Regions from separate parts of the Streptococcus mitis genome, predicted to be linked through region 1. Evidence: predicted binding sites of a transcription regulator. Region 1 holds the regulator's gene; the other holds the start of a gene.

Region 1 (8,287 bases):
ATGGATGAAGTGGTGCGTGAGGCGCGTGATAAGGGCTATGTGGAGACCCTCTTTAAACGTCGTCGTGAGTTGCCAGATATCAATTCGCGCAACTTCAATATTCGTGGTTTTGCAGAGCGGACTGCTATCAACTCTCCTATTCAGGGATCGGCGGCAGATATTCTCAAGATTGCTATGATTCAGCTGGATAAAGCCTTGGTTGCAGGTGGTTATCAGACCAAGATGCTGTTACAAGTGCACGATGAAATCGTCCTTGAAGTTCCTAAATCTGAATTGGCAGAGATGAAAAAATTGGTCAAACAAACCATGGAAGAAGCCATTCAACTCAGTGTTCCCCTCATCGCAGATGAAAATGAAGGTGCAACCTGGTACGAGGCTAAATAAAAAGTTATGTAGAGTTTGAAGCACTTGTTTTCAAACTCTTTTTCATGTTTTTCTGTAAGCAGTTTCCTTGACATTTTTTTGGTTTTGCGCTATCATATGTCCATATAATATATGGGAGTCTGTGTACAGTCTGAGAGGAAGCGTTAAGCTTCGACCGCACCTGATCTGGGTAATGCCAGCGTAGGGAACGATACTTAGTCTAATCTTGACCTTTTCCATATATGGCAAAGGTTTTTCTTTTTATCAAAGGAAAACGAGAAGAGGAGGTTCTTATGAAAGCAAGCATCGCCTTGCAAATTTTACCCCTATCACAGGGGATTGATCGGATTGCTGTTATCGATCAAGTCATTGCTTATCTGCAAGCTCAAGAGGTGACTATGGTGGTGACACCATTTGAAACGGTCTTGGAAGGGGAGTTTGATGAACTCATGCGCATTCTAAAAGAAGCGCTGGAAGTGGCAGGGCAGGAGGCAGATAATGTCTTTTCTAATGTCAAAATAAATGTAGGAGAGATTTTAAGTATTGATGAGAAACTTGAAAAGTATACTGAGACGACACATTAGTCTATTGGGCTTTCTAGGAGTCTTGTCAATCTGGCAGTTAGCAGGTTTTCTTAAACTTCTCCCCAAGTTTATCCTGCCGACACCTCTTGAAATCCTCCAGTCTTTTGTGCGTGATAGAGAATTTCTCTGGCACCATAGCTGGGCGACCTTGAGAGTGGCTTTGCTAGGTCTAATTTTGGGAGTCTTGATTGCCTGTCTCATGGCTGTGCTCATGGATAGTTTGACTTGGCTCAATGACCTGATTTACCCTATGATGGTGGTCGTTCAGACCATTCCGACTATTGCCATAGCTCCTATCTTGGTCTTGTGGCTCGGTTATGGGATTTTGCCCAAGATTGTCTTGATTATCTTGACGACAACCTTTCCTATCATCGTCAGCATCTTGGACGGTTTTAGGCACTGTGACAAGGATATGCTGACCTTGTTTAGTCTGATGCGAGCCAAACCTTGGCAAATTCTTTGGCATTTTAAAATCCCAGTCAGTTTGCCTTACTTTTATGCAGGTCTGAGGGTCAGTGTCTCCTACGCTTTTATCACAACAGTAGTATCTGAGTGGTTGGGAGGCTTTGAAGGACTAGGTGTCTACATGATTCAGTCCAAGAAATTGTTTCAGTATGATACCATGTTCGCTATTATTATTCTGGTATCGATTATCAGCCTTCTTGGTATGAAATTGGTCGATGTCAGCGAGAAATATGTTATTAAATGGAAACGTTCGTAGAATTAGAATGTTTCGGAAAAAGAAAAGAGGAAATCAAAATGAAAAAAACATGGAAAGTGTTTTTAACTGTTTTAACAGCTCTTGTAGCTGTTGTGCTTGTGGCCTGTGGTCAAGGAACTGCTTCCAAGGACAACAAAGAAGCAGAACTTAAGAAGATTGACTTTATCCTAGACTGGACACCAAATACCAACCACACAGGGCTTTATGTGGCTAAGGAAAAAGGCTACTTCAAGGAAGCTGGGGTGGATGTTGATTTGAAATTGCCACCAGAAGAAAGTTCTTCTGACTTGGTTATTAACGGTAAGGCACCATTTGCAGTCTATTTCCAAGACTATATGGCTAAAAAATTGGAAAAAGGGGCAGGAATTACTGCCGTTGCAGCTATCGTAGAACACAATACATCAGGAATCATCTCTCGTAAATCTGACAATGTAGCTAGTCCAAAAGACTTGGTTGGTAAGAAATACGGAACTTGGAATGACCCAACTGAACTTGCTATGTTGAAAACCTTGGTAGAATCACAAGGTGGGGACTTTGAGAAGGTTGAAAAAGTACCAAATAACGACTCAAACTCAATTACACCGATTGCCAATGGAGTATTTGATACTGCATGGATCTACTACGGATGGGATGGTATCCTTGCCAAATCTCAAGGTGTAGATGCTAACTTTATGTACTTGAAAGACTACGTTAAAGAATTTGACTATTACTCACCAGTCATCATTGCTAACAACGACTACCTCAAAGACAACAAAGAAGAAGCACGTAAAGTCATCCAAGCTATCAAAAAAGGATACCAATATGCTATGGAGCATCCAGAGGAAGCAGCTGATATCCTCATCAAAAATGCACCTGAACTCAAGGAAAAACGTGACTTTGTCATCGAATCTCAAAAATACTTGTCAAAAGAATACGCAAGCGACAAGGAAAAATGGGGGCAATTTGATGCAGCTCGCTGGAATGCCTTCTACAAATGGGATAAAGAAAATGGTATCCTTAAAGAAGACTTGACAGACAAAGGCTTCACCAACGAATTTGTGAAATAATGACAGAAATAAGACTAGAACACGTCAGTTATGCCTACGGACAAGATAGGATTTTAGAGGATATCAATCTGAAAGTGACTTCAGGTGAAGTGGTTTCTATCCTAGGCCCAAGTGGTGTTGGTAAGACTACGCTTTTCAACTTAATTGCGGGGATTTTAGAAGTTCAGTCAGGGAGAATTGTCCTTGATGGTGAAGAAAATCCCAAGGGGCGCGTGAGTTATATGTTACAAAAGGATCTGCTCTTGGAGCACAAGACGGTGCTTGGTAATATCATTCTGCCCCTCTTGATTCAAAAGGTGGATAAGGCAGAAGCTATTGCTCGCGCAGATGAAATTCTTGCGACCTTCCAGTTGACAGCTGTAAGAGATAAATACCCTCATGAACTCAGTGGTGGGATGCGCCAGCGTGTAGCCTTACTCCGGACTTACCTTTTCGGGCACAAGCTCTTTCTCTTAGATGAGGCCTTTAGCGCCTTGGATGAGATAACCAAGATGGAACTCCATGCTTGGTATCTGGAGATTCACAAGCAGTTGCAATTGACGACCCTGATTATTACGCATAGTATTGAGGAGGCCCTCAATCTCAGCGACCGTATCTATATCTTGAAAAATCGCCCTGGGCAGATTGTTTCAGAAATTAAACTAGATTGGTCTGAAGATGAGGACAAGGAAGTTCAAAAAATTGCCTACAAACGTCAAATCTTGGCAGAATTAGGCTTAGATAAGTAGAAAAATAGGGAGTTGGTGAAGATTATCCTTTACCAGCGCCCTTTTTCTTTTAAAAATGAGAAAATTTCGGTATAATAGTCAAAGATAGTCAAGGTTTAAAGAGAGAGGTGGGTTTGTAATGAGATTTAAAAATACATCGGATCATATTGAGGCCTACATCAAGGCGATTTTAGATCAATCTGGAATTGTGGAGTTGCAACGGAGTCAGTTGGCAGATACTTTTCAGGTTGTTCCCAGTCAGATTAACTATGTGATCAAGACACGCTTTACGGAAAGTAGGGGCTACTTGGTTGAAAGTAAGCGTGGTGGCGGAGGCTATATTCGTATAGGACGGATTGAGTTTTCTAGTCATCATGAAATGCTCAAGGAGCTGCTTTACTCAATTGGTGAGCGGATCAGTCAAGAAATTTATGAGGATATTCTACAGCTTTTGGTTGAGCAGGAATTGATGAGCAAGCAGGAGATGAATTTGCTGGTAGCAGTAGCTTTGGATCGCGTTCTAGGAGAAGAAGCACCAGTCCTTCGAGCAAACATGCTACGACAGGTCATACAAGAGGTAGATAGAAAAGGGAAGTAAGATGAACTATTCAAAAGCGTTGAATGAATGTATCGAAAGTGCCTACATGGTTGCTGGCCATTTTGGAGCTCGTTATCTAGAGTCTTGGCATTTGTTGATTGCCATGTCCAATCACAGTTATAGTGTGGCAGGGGCGACTTTAAATGATTATCCATATGAGATGGACCGTTTAGAAGAGGTGGCTTTGGAACTGACTGAAACAGACTATAGCCAGGATGAAACTTTTACGGAATTGCCGTTTTCCCATCGTTTGCAGGTTCTTTTTGACGAAGCAGAGTATGTAGCGTCAGTGGTCCATGCTAAGGTGCTAGGGACAGAGCACCTCCTTTATGCGATTTTGCATGATGGCAATGCCTTGGCGACTCGTATCTTGGAGAGGGCTGGTTTTTCTTATGAAGACAAGAAAGATCAGGTCAAGATTGCTGCCCTTCGTCGAAATTTAGAAGAACGTGCAGGTTGGACTCGTGAAGACCTCAAGGCTTTACGTCAACGTCATCGTACAGTAGCTGACAAGCAAAATTCTATGGCCAATATGATGGGCATGCCGCAGACTCCGAGCGGTGGTCTCGAGGACTATACGCATGATTTGACAGAGCAAGCGCGTTCTGGCAAGTTAGAACCAGTCATCGGTCGGGACAAGGAAATCTCGCGTATGATTCAAATATTGAGTCGGAAGACAAAGAATAATCCTGTCTTGGTTGGAGATGCTGGTGTCGGGAAAACTGCTCTGGCGCTTGGTCTTGCCCAGCGAATTGCTAGTGGGGATGTACCTGTGGAAATGGCTAAGATGCGCGTGTTAGAGCTGGATTTGATGAATGTCGTTGCAGGGACACGTTTCCGTGGTGACTTTGAAGAACGCATGAACAATATCATCAAGGATATTGAGGAAGATGGGCAAGTCATCCTCTTTATCGATGAACTTCATACCATCATGGGTTCTGGGAGTGGAATTGATTCGACTCTGGATGCGGCCAATATCTTGAAACCAGCCTTGGCGCGTGGAACTTTGAGAACGGTTGGTGCGACCACTCAGGAAGAATACCAAAAACACATCGAAAAAGATGCGGCCCTTTCTCGTCGATTCGCCAAAGTGACGATCGAAGAGCCAAGTGTGGCCGACAGTATGGTCATTTTGCAAGGTTTGAAGGTGACTTATGAGAAACATCACCGTGTGCAAATCACAGATGAAGCGGTTGAAACAGCTGTCAAGATGGCCCATCGTTACTTGACTAGCCGTCACTTGCCAGATTCTGCTATTGACCTCTTAGATGAAGCAGCAGCAACAGTGCAAAATAAGGCTAAGCATGTAACAGCAGATGATTCTGGCTTAAGTCCAGCTGACAAGGCCTTGATGGATGGCAAGTGGAAACAGGCAGCCCAGCTAATCGCAAAAGAAGAGGAAGTGCCTGTCTATAAAGACTTGGTGACAGAGTCTGATATTTTGACTACCTTGAGTCGCTTGTCAGGTATTCCAGTCCAAAAACTGACCCAGACTGATGCTAAAAAATATCTGAATCTGGAAGCTGAATTGCACAAACGTGTCATCGGTCAAGATCAAGCAGTTTCAAGCATTAGCCGTGCCATTCGCCGCAACCAGTCAGGGATTCGCAGTCACAAGCGTCCGATTGGTTCCTTTATGTTCCTAGGGCCTACAGGTGTCGGTAAGACCGAATTGGCCAAGGCTCTGGCAGAAGTTCTTTTTGACGACGAATCAGCTCTTATCCGCTTTGATATGAGTGAGTATATGGAGAAATTCGCAGCCAGCCGTCTCAACGGAGCTCCTCCGGGTTATGTGGGTTATGAAGAAGGTGGGGAGTTGACCGAGAAAGTTCGCAACAAACCATACTCTGTTCTCCTCTTTGACGAGGTAGAGAAGGCCCACCCAGACATCTTTAATGTTCTCTTGCAGGTCTTGGATGATGGGGTCTTAACAGATAGCAAGGGGCGCAAGGTTGACTTTTCAAATACCATTATTATCATGACGTCAAACCTTGGTGCGACAGCCCTTCGTGATGACAAGACTGTCGGATTTGGAGCTAAGGACATTCGTTTTGACCAGGAAAATATGGAAAAACGCATGTTTGAAGAGCTGAAAAAAGCTTATAGGCCGGAGTTTATCAACCGTATTGATGAAAAGGTGGTCTTCCATAGCCTGTCTAGCGACCATATGCAGGAAGTGGTGAAAATTATGGTTAAACCTTTAGTGGCAAGTTTGGCTGAAAAAGGTATTGACTTGAAATTACAAGCTTCCGCACTGAAATTGTTGGCCAATCAAGGATATGACCCAGAGATGGGAGCTCGTCCACTTCGCAGAACCCTGCAAACAGAAGTGGAAGACAAGTTGGCAGAACTTCTTCTCAAGGGAGAATTAGAGGCAGGCAGCACACTTAAGATTGGTGTTAAAGCAGGCCAGTTAAAATTTGATATTGCATAAAAATGGAGAATCAAGAGCAATCTTGGTTCTCTTTTTCGCTACTTTTTTATAAAAAACAATAAAAAACTATTGACAAAACAAAAATATAGTTTATAATAAAAACATAGATAATAAAAATATCAAAAATCATAAAAAGGTAATGCGTTTATGAAAAAGAAAACAGCAGTGGTATTTGGAACCTTTGCTCCGCTTCATCAAGGACATATCGATCTAATCCAGCGAGCCAAACGGCAGTGTGACCAGGTCTGGGTTGTCGTTTCAGGTTATGAGGGCGACAGAGGGGAACAGGTAGGCTTAACGCTTCAAAAAAGATTCCGCTATATCCGAGAGGCCTTTCGTGATGACGAGTTGACCTCCGTTTGCAAGTTGGATGAGACTAATCTTCCCCGTTACCCTATGGGCTGGCAGGAGTGGTTGAATCAGATGTTTGCGGAGATTTCCTATGATGAAACCCAGCAAGAACTAATTTTCTTTGTGGGAGAAGCAGACTACCAGCAAGAATTATCAAATCATGGCTTTGAGACTGTCTTGAAAGAAAGAAAGTTTGGTATCTCAGCGACTATGATTCGAGAAAATCCAAGCAAATATTGGAAATATATCGCTCAACCCTTCCGTCGTCAGTTTACAAAGAAGGTGCTGATTATGGGAAGTGCCAGCAATGGGAAGACCACTCTGGCCAAGGATTTGGCAAGGTATTACGATGCGCCAGTCAGCCTGGAATACGCACGTGAGTACCAGATTAAAAACAATGTCCGCGACGATGAATTGACTCCAAAGGATTATTATTATCTCCTTTTGGGGCAGTATGATCAAACCTCTAAGTTAATCGACAGTAATGCCAATAGGGGATTGGTGATAGCAGACACCAACTCCTTAGTAACCAAGGGCTACTATGATTATTACATGGAGACCGAGGACCAAGGGGACTTATCAGGAGAAACCTTTGACAATCTCTTTGTCTCTATCTTGGCTAAGGAAAAATGGGACTTGATTCTCTTTGTGCAACCTGTCGGCTCCTATGTCAATGATGGGTTTAGAGATATGACCATGGCAGAAGACCATATTCGTCATAGTTTTTCCCAGCATTTGGACCAGATTAGGGAGGACTACTTAGCAAACATTCCACTAGTTTATCTAGCAGAAGATTATCTAGGAAATTATGAGGCAGCAAAAGTGGCTATTGATGCCATTTACCAAGCAGATTAGGAGAAAAATATGAAAAAACTAACTAAAAAAATCACACAATTTATCGAAAACTTTAAAAATGTCCATGCGGAAGCCCGCAAGATCGGTTTTGCAGGAATCATGAACCTGCTCTGGAAAGATCTCTTTGTCGGCCGTAGCCTCTTCCAGTGGTTGTATCTTATTGTCCTGTCAAGTGTTCCCTTGATCTTGGAATTCACGCAAAATACAGAAAGTCATGACTGGATGAGCTTGTTTGCATCTTGGACTGGGATTGTCTGTGTTATCTTGGTAGCAGAAGGGCGTGCAAGCAATTATCTCTTTGGGGCCATTAACTCTGCTATCTATTTGATTTTGGCTATGAATGCGACTTTTTATGGCGAAGTTTTGACGACCGTTTACTTCTTTGTCATGCAGCCGATTGGTCTCTATGCTTGGTTATCAAATCGTATCAATGACCAAGAAAAAGCAGAAGAATCCCACTTTGAAGCTAAGAAATTATCTGTTTTTGACTGGCTCAAGTACTTAGCCTTAACTGCTATCATCTGGATTAGTATGGGCTTAGCTTACCAAAGTATCCATAGTGCTCGCCCTTTCCGTGATAGTGTTACCGATGCGACCAATGGTGTCGGCCAGCTCTTGATGACACGTC
Region 2 (8,287 bases), 240 kb from region 1:
AGCAGAGGAATTTATCCAATACCAAAATCAAAATGAAGTCTTTATGTCCATGTTTAATGTCGTGATTCAGCTTGGTGCGATTTTGGCGGTTATGGTGATTTACTTTAATAAGCTCAATCCCTTTAAACCGGGTAAAGACAAGCAGGAAGTTCGTAAGACTTGGAGACTGTGGTTGAAGGTCTTGGTTGCCACTTTGCCTTTACTTGCCGTCTTTAAATTTGATGATTGGTTTGATACTCACTTCCATAATATGGTTTCAGTTGCTCTCATGTTGATTATCTATGGGATTGCCTTTATCTATTTGGAAAAGCGCAATAAAGCGCGTGCTATAGAGCCAAGTGTGACAGAGTTGGACAAGCTTCCTTATACGACAGCTTTCTATATCGGACTCTTCCAAGTTCTTGCCCTTTTACCAGGGACAAGCCGTTCTGGAGCAACGATTGTCGGTGGTTTGTTGAATGGAACTAGTCGTTCTGTTGTGACAGAATTTACCTTCTATCTTGGAATTCCTGTTATGTTTGGAGCCAGTGCCTTAAAGATTTTTAAATTTATAAAAGCAGGACAGCTCTTGAGTTTTGGGCAATTGTTTTTGCTCTTGGTCGCTATGGGAGTAGCTTTTGCAGTTAGCATGGTGGCTATTCGCTTCTTGACAAGCTATGTAAAAAAACACGACTTTACCCTTTTTGGTAAATACCGTATCGTACTCGGTAGTGTCTTGTTGCTCTATAGTTTTGTGCGTTTATTTGTATAAGAAAAACCTTGAAGGGTTCAGACTCTTCAAGGTTTTAAAATCCAGTCACTGTGATTCCTAGTAGACGGATACCTTTTTCTTTTTCAGCTAGTTCCTCGTATAGTTGTAGGGCCGTTTGCGCAATTTGGCTAGCATCCTGTGTAGCTTGTGGGAGGCTTTTTCGTCTAGTGAGAGTAGAGAAGTCAGTATAACGAATCTTTAGGATAATGATTTTTCCAGCTTTGTCCTGCTTGCTGAGATTGTGAGCTACTTTTTCAGAGAGAAGAGTCAGCTCTTTTTTGATATCTTCGTCATCCTGGAGAATCTTACCATAGGTTTTCTCTTTCCCGATTGATTTACGGATGCGATTGGATTTAACGGGAGAATTGTGGATACCTCGAGCCTTTCGATAAAGGTCATAACCCAGTCTACCAAAACGGTCTATCAGAGTCACTTCAGGAACTTCAAGTAGGTCAGCGCCAGTAAAAACACCCATTTGATGAAGACGTTCTACCGTCTTTTTTCCTACTCCATGAAACTTGGAAATATCCATTTGTTTGAGAAAATCTTCAGCTTGTTCAGGTAAAATCACTGTCAAACCATGTGGCTTTTGATAATCACTCGCCATTTTAGCTAAGAACTTGTTGTAGGAAACACCGGCAGAAGCAGTTAGATGGAGTTCTTGCCAGATATCCTCTTGAATGAGGCGAGCGATTTTGACAGCTGACTTGATACCGAGTTTATTTTCTGTTACATCCAAATAGGCTTCGTCAATACTCATAGGTTCAATCAAATCTGTATAGCGCTTGAAAATAGCTCGAATCTGAAATCCCACAGCTTTGTACTTCTCATAATTCCCTGAGATGAAGACGGCCTGGGGACAACGCTCATAGGCTTCCTTAGAGCTCATGGCTGAATGGACACCAAAAGCTCGTGCCTCATAGCTACAGGTAGAAACGACTCCCCGTCCACCTGTTTGCCGAGGGTCGCTTCCGATAATGATAGGTTTTCCTCTGAGTTTAGGATTATCCCTGATTTCTACTGCAGCAAAAAAGGCATCCATGTCAATATGAATGATTTTTCTTGACAAATCATTTAACAAAGGAAAAATCAACATGCCTAGCCCCCTTTTTACTGCTTATTTTCTTTCATTATACCCTTTTTTCTGAAAAAAAGGAAAAAGGACTTTATTTTTTCAAAAATATAATACAGTTTAGGGTAAAATATAGACTGTTTTAGAAAAGAAAGTGCAAAAATAGGGATTTTCCACTTGTTGAAATCGGTTACTGTGTGGTATACTTGTCTCATGAATGTAACAGATGACTGTTGCTAGAAAGAAAAAAGAGGACATTAACATGGTTGTTAAGACAGTTGTTGAAGCACAAGATATTTTTGACAAAGCTTGGGAAGGCTTCAAAGGCGTAGATTGGAAAGAAAAAGCAAGTGTATCACGCTTCGTACAAGCTAACTACACACCTTATGATGGAGACGAAAGCTTCCTTGCAGGACCAACAGAACGTTCACTTCACATCAAAAAAATTGTAGAAGAAACTAAAGCACACTACGAAGAAACTCGTTTCCCAATGGACACTCGTCCAACATCTATCGCTGATATCCCAGCAGGATTTATCGATAAAGAAAACGAAGTTATCTTCGGTATCCAAAACGATGAACTCTTCAAATTGAACTTCATGCCAAAAGGTGGTATCCGTATGGCTGAAACTACTTTGAAAGAAAATGGATACGAACCAGATCCAGCTGTTCACGAAATCTTTACTAAATATGTAACAACAGTTAACGACGGTATCTTCCGTGCTTACACTTCAAACATTCGTCGCGCTCGTCACGCTCACACTGTAACTGGTCTTCCAGATGCATACTCACGCGGACGTATCATCGGTGTTTACGCACGTCTTGCTCTTTACGGTGCAGACTACTTGATGCAAGAAAAAGTAAACGACTGGAATGCAATCGAAGAAATCGATGAAGAAACAATCCGTCTTCGTGAAGAAATCAATCTTCAATACCAAGCATTGCAACAAGTTGTTCGCTTGGGTGACCTTTACGGAGTTGATGTTCGCAAACCAGCTATGAACGTTAAAGAAGCTATCCAATGGGTTAACATCGCCTTCATGGCTGTCTGCCGTGTTATCAACGGTGCTGCTACATCTCTAGGACGTGTGCCAATCGTATTGGATATCTTTGCAGAACGTGACCTTGCTCGTGGTACATTTACTGAATCAGAAATCCAAGAATTCGTTGATGATTTCGTTATGAAACTTCGTACAGTTAAATTTGCTCGTACAAAAGCTTACGACCAATTGTACTCAGGTGACCCAACTTTCATCACAACTTCTATGGCTGGTATGGGTAACGACGGTCGTCACCGTGTTACTAAGATGGACTACCGTTTCTTGAACACCCTTGACAACATCGGTAACTCTCCAGAACCAAACTTGACAGTTCTTTGGACTGATAAATTGCCATACAACTTCCGTCGCTACTGTATGCACATGAGCCACAAACACTCTTCTATCCAATACGAAGGTGTTACAACAATGGCTAAAGACGGATATGGTGAAATGAGCTGTATTTCATGCTGTGTGTCTCCACTTGATCCAGAAAATGAAGAACAACGCCACAACATCCAGTACTTCGGTGCTCGTGTAAACGTATTGAAAGCCCTTCTTACTGGTTTGAACGGTGGTTACGACGATGTTCATAAAGACTACAAAGTATTTGATATCGAACCAATCCGTGACGAAGTTCTTGAATTTGAATCAGTTAAAGCTAACTTTGAAAAATCTCTTGACTGGTTGACTGACACTTATGTAGATGCTTTGAACATCATCCACTACATGACTGATAAGTACAACTACGAAGCTGTTCAAATGGCCTTCTTGCCAACTAAACAACGTGCGAACATGGGATTCGGTATCTGTGGATTTGCTAACACTGTTGATACATTGTCAGCTATCAAATACGCTACAGTTAAACCAATCCGTGATGAAAATGGCTACATCTACGATTACGAAACAATCGGTGAATACCCACGTTGGGGTGAAGATGACCCACGTTCAAACGAATTGGCAGAATGGTTGATTGAAGCTTACACAACTCGTCTACGTAGCCACAAACTTTACAAAGACGCAGAAGCTACAGTTTCACTTTTGACTATCACATCTAACGTTGCTTACTCTAAACAAACTGGTAACTCACCAGTCCACAAAGGTGTATACCTCAACGAAGATGGTTCTGTGAACTTGTCTAAACTTGAGTTCTTCTCACCAGGTGCTAACCCATCTAACAAAGCTAAAGGTGGATGGTTGCAAAACTTGAACTCACTTTCTAGCCTTGACTTTAGTTATGCAGCTGATGGTATCTCATTGACTACACAAGTATCACCTCGCGCTCTTGGTAAGACTCGTGACGAACAAGTTGATAACTTGGTAACAATCCTTGATGGTTACTTCGAAAACGGTGGACAACACGTTAACTTGAACGTTATGGACTTGAACGATGTTTACGAAAAAATCATGTCAGGAGAAGACGTTATCGTACGTATCTCTGGATACTGTGTAAACACTAAATACCTCACTCCAGAACAAAAAACTGAATTGACACAACGTGTATTCCACGAAGTTCTTTCAATGGATGATGCCTTGGATGCATTGAGCTAAGATTATATAAAATAATACAAAGAAGGACTAGTTAAAAGCTAGTTCTTCTTTTTGTAAAATTTATTGGTCAATTAAAGTCAAATATCTTGACCTTTTCTGACTAATGTAGTATATTATAAACGTAAGGTAAATGAAAACCTTACTAGAACACTTATTTAAAGTAAAATAGAAAGAGGTGGGGTCTATGTTTAATCTAGAAATCTTCAGAAGTAAAGATAGTCTACTCCTGCTTGAAAAAGAAAAACCAGAAATAGTACGTAGAGTAGCGATTTAGCTAGTCTAAATTTTTTAAAACAAAGGTCAAAGATAGTCAATATCAGTAATAATAAATAATAAAAAGAGGTAAAGAATATGAATAACAACTTTAATAATTTTAACAACATGGATGATTTATTTAACCAATTGATGGGTGGTATGCGAGGATATAGTTCTGAAAATCGTCGTTACTTGATTAATGGACGTGAAGTGACATCTGAGGAATTTGCTCACTATCGTGCAACTGGTCAATTGCCAGGAAATGCAGAAACTGATGGACAAATGCCACAACAGACATCAGGTATGAAACAAGACGGTGTCCTTGCTAAACTGGGTCGAAACTTGACAGCAGAAGCGCGTGAGGGCAAGCTGGATCCAGTCATCGGACGAAACAAGGAAATTCAAGAGACATCTGAAATCCTCTCACGCCGTACCAAGAACAATCCTGTTTTAGTCGGAGACGCAGGTGTTGGTAAGACAGCCGTTGTCGAAGGTCTAGCGCAAGCTATTGTGAACGGTGATGTTCCAGCTGCTATTAAGAATAAGGAAATTATTTCCATTGATATCTCAGGTCTTGAGGCTGGTACTCAATATCGTGGTAGCTTTGAAGAAAACGTTCAAAACTTAGTCAATGAAGTAAAAGAAGCAGGGAATATTATCCTCTTCTTTGATGAAATTCACCAAATTCTCGGTGCTGGTAGCACTGGTGGAGATAGTGGATCTAAGGGACTTGCGGACATTCTCAAGCCAGCTCTATCTCGTGGAGAATTGACCGTTATTGGAGCGACAACTCAGGATGAATACCGTAACACCATCTTGAAGAATGCAGCTCTTGCTCGTCGTTTCAACGAAGTCAAAGTCAATGCTCCTTCAGCAGAGGATACATATAAAATTCTTCAAGGAATTCGTGACCTCTATCAGCAACACCACAATGTCATTTTGCCAGACGAAGTTTTGAAAGCAGCGGTGGATTATTCTGTCCAATATATTCCACAACGTAGCTTGCCTGATAAGGCTATTGACCTTGTAGACGTAACGGCAGCTCACTTGGCAGCTCAACATCCAGTAACAGATGTGCATGCAGTTGAACGAGAAATTGAGGCAGAAAAAGACAAGCAAGAAAAAGCAGTTGAGGCAGAAGATTTTGAAGCAGCTCTAAACTATAAAACACGCATTGCAGAATTGGAAAAGAAAATCGAAAACCACACAGAAGATATGAAGGTGACTGCAAGTGTCAACGATGTGGCTGAATCTGTAGAACGGATGACGGGTATTCCAGTGTCACAAATGGGAGCATCTGATATCGAACGTTTGAAAGATATGGCTCATCGTCTGCAAGATAAGGTAATCGGTCAAGATAAGGCAGTTGAAGCTGTAGCCCGTGCCATCCGTCGTAATCGTGCTGGTTTTGATGAAGGTAATCGCCCAATCGGTAGCTTCCTCTTTGTAGGACCAACTGGGGTTGGTAAGACAGAACTTGCTAAGCAATTGGCGCTAGATATGTTTGGAACCAAGGATGCGATCATCCGTTTGGATATGTCTGAATACAGTGACCGCACAGCTGTTTCTAAGCTAATTGGTACAACAGCAGGCTATGTAGGTTATGATGACAATAGCAATACCTTAACAGAACGTGTTCGTCGCAATCCATACTCTATCATTCTCTTGGATGAAATTGAAAAGGCTGATCCTCAAGTCATTACCCTTCTCCTCCAAGTTCTAGATGATGGTCGTTTGACAGATGGTCAAGGAAACACAGTAAACTTCAAGAACACTGTCATTATTGCGACCTCAAATGCTGGATTTGGCTATGAAGCCAACTTGACAGAAGATGCGGATAAACCAGAATTGATGGACCGTTTGAAACCTTTCTTCCGTCCAGAATTCCTCAACCGCTTTAACGCAGTTATTGAGTTCTCACACTTGACTAAGGAAGACCTTTCTAAGATTGTGGACTTAATGTTGGCTGAAGTTAACCAAACCTTGGCTAAGAAAGAGATTGATTTGGTAGTCAGTCAAGCAGCTAAGGACTATATCACAGAAGAAGGTTATGACGAAGTCATGGGTGTTCGTCCTCTCCGTCGCGTGGTTGAACAAGAAATTCGTGATAAGGTGACAGACTTCCATTTGGATCACCTAGATGCCAGACACCTAGAAGCAGATATGGAAGATGGTGGTTTGGTTATTCGTGAGAAAGCTTAACTAGAGATTTTGAGAATAAAAAAAAGGAACCAGCTAAAAAGCCGGTTCCTTTTTTGTGTTTAGATGACATGACGTTCAAAGGCATCGTCTGAAATTCCTTGTTCAAGGATGAGTTTTGCCCATTCTTTAGCAGAAAAGAGGCTGTGATCCTTGTAGTTGCCGCAAGATTCGATGGTTGTTCCAGGGACGTCTTCCCAAGTAGTAGTCTCAGCGATTTCCTTGAGCGAATCCTTGATAACAGCCGCAATTTCAGCGCTGGTATGACGCCCCCACATAATCATGTGGAAGCCTGTGCGGCAACCAAAAGGTGAACAGTCAATCATGCCGTCGATGCGGGTACGGATGAGTTTGGCCAAGAGGTGCTCGATAGTGTGAAGGCCAGCAGTAGGGATAGAGTCTTCATTGGGTTGCACTAAACGAATATCATAATTGGAGATGATGTCTCCCTTTGGCCCTGTTTCTTCCCCAATCAAGCGAACATAGGGTGCTTTAACAATGGTGTGGTCAAGTTCAAAACTTTCAACAATAACTTCTTTTGACATGGTAAATCCTTTCAGTTTTCTTCTTTCATTATAACATAAAGCCGGCTCTTGAGGCAGAGAGAAAACCTCTCCGAGAGTGGAGAGGTTGAAATCTTTATTTACGATACAAGCGGTCGTATTGGTAGTAAGGGTCAAAGGTTACGTTGATACCCAGTTTACGAAGGACATTCTTGTCTTCATCGGTTAAGATGATGGTTGAGTGGGCTTCGCTTCCTTTGAGGTTGCCAAGTTCTTCCATAGCACGAGCAGCATCAGGATTTTCTGTAGCTGTGATAGCAAGTGCAATCAGGATTTCATTTGAATGAAGGCGTGGATTGCGGCTACCGAGATGATCGATTTTAAGACCTTGGATTGGCTTAACAACTTCAGGTTCGATTAGTTTTACTTCTTTAGCGATGTCAGCTGATTTCTTGATGGCGTTGATCAAGGCAGCCGCTGTAGGGCCAAAGAGTTCTGAGTTCTTACCTGTGACGATTTCTCCGCTTGGCAATTCAAGGGCTAGGGCTGGTCCGCTAGTTTCTTCTGCTTTTTGACGCGCAACGACAGCAACCTTACGGTCTGCAGGTGTGATACCGAGGTCATTCATAAGCAACTCGATTTTCTTGACAGCAGCTTCGCCAACTTTTTCGGCTTTAAAATCAAGAACAGTTTGATAGTAACGGCGTATGATTTCTTGTTTAGAGGCTTCGACAGCAGCCTCATCATCTGTAATAGCGAAACCAACCATGTTGACCCCCATATCTGTCGGTGAAGCGTATGGAGACTCTCCTAGGATACGTTCCAACATGCGCTTGAGCACTGGGAAGATTTCGATATCACGGTTGTAGTTGACAGTGGTTTCTCCGTAAGTTTGGAGATGGAAGGGGTCAATCATGTTG

Evidence for each region. The regulator CtsR, encoded in region 1, represses protease genes until heat stress. The targets are predictions, from matches to a motif close to TTGGTCAAAAAAGGTCAAANA.
Region 2: M594_RS08595 (ATP-dependent Clp protease ATP-binding subunit) is a predicted target of CtsR. The motif match lies at 4,474-4,494, and genes of this name have one in related genera.

The regions. Positions count from the first base shown of each region.
Region 1 covers NZ_CP047883.1:2,033,379-2,041,665, reverse strand. The annotation lists gene polA (DNA polymerase I) at 1-384, shown strand, start outside; TPP riboswitch at 486-588, shown strand; gene M594_RS09810 (thiamine-binding protein) at 657-947, shown strand; gene M594_RS09805 (ABC transporter permease) at 910-1,668, shown strand; gene M594_RS09800 (ABC transporter substrate-binding protein) at 1,707-2,714, shown strand; gene M594_RS09795 (ABC transporter ATP-binding protein) at 2,714-3,442, shown strand; gene M594_RS09790 (CtsR family transcriptional regulator) at 3,561-4,019, shown strand; gene M594_RS09785 (ATP-dependent Clp protease ATP-binding subunit) at 4,021-6,453, shown strand; gene M594_RS09780 (AAA family ATPase) at 6,601-7,659, shown strand; gene pnuC (nicotinamide riboside transporter PnuC) at 7,669-8,287, shown strand, end outside.
Region 2 covers NZ_CP047883.1:1,793,010-1,801,296, reverse strand. The annotation lists gene M594_RS08610 (undecaprenyl-diphosphate phosphatase) at 1-751, shown strand, start outside; gene dinB (DNA polymerase IV) at 786-1,847, opposite strand; gene pflB (formate C-acetyltransferase) at 2,086-4,410, shown strand; gene M594_RS08595 (ATP-dependent Clp protease ATP-binding subunit) at 4,762-6,867, shown strand; gene M594_RS08590 (S-ribosylhomocysteine lyase) at 6,927-7,409, opposite strand; gene M594_RS08585 (DUF1846 domain-containing protein) at 7,504-8,287, opposite strand, start outside.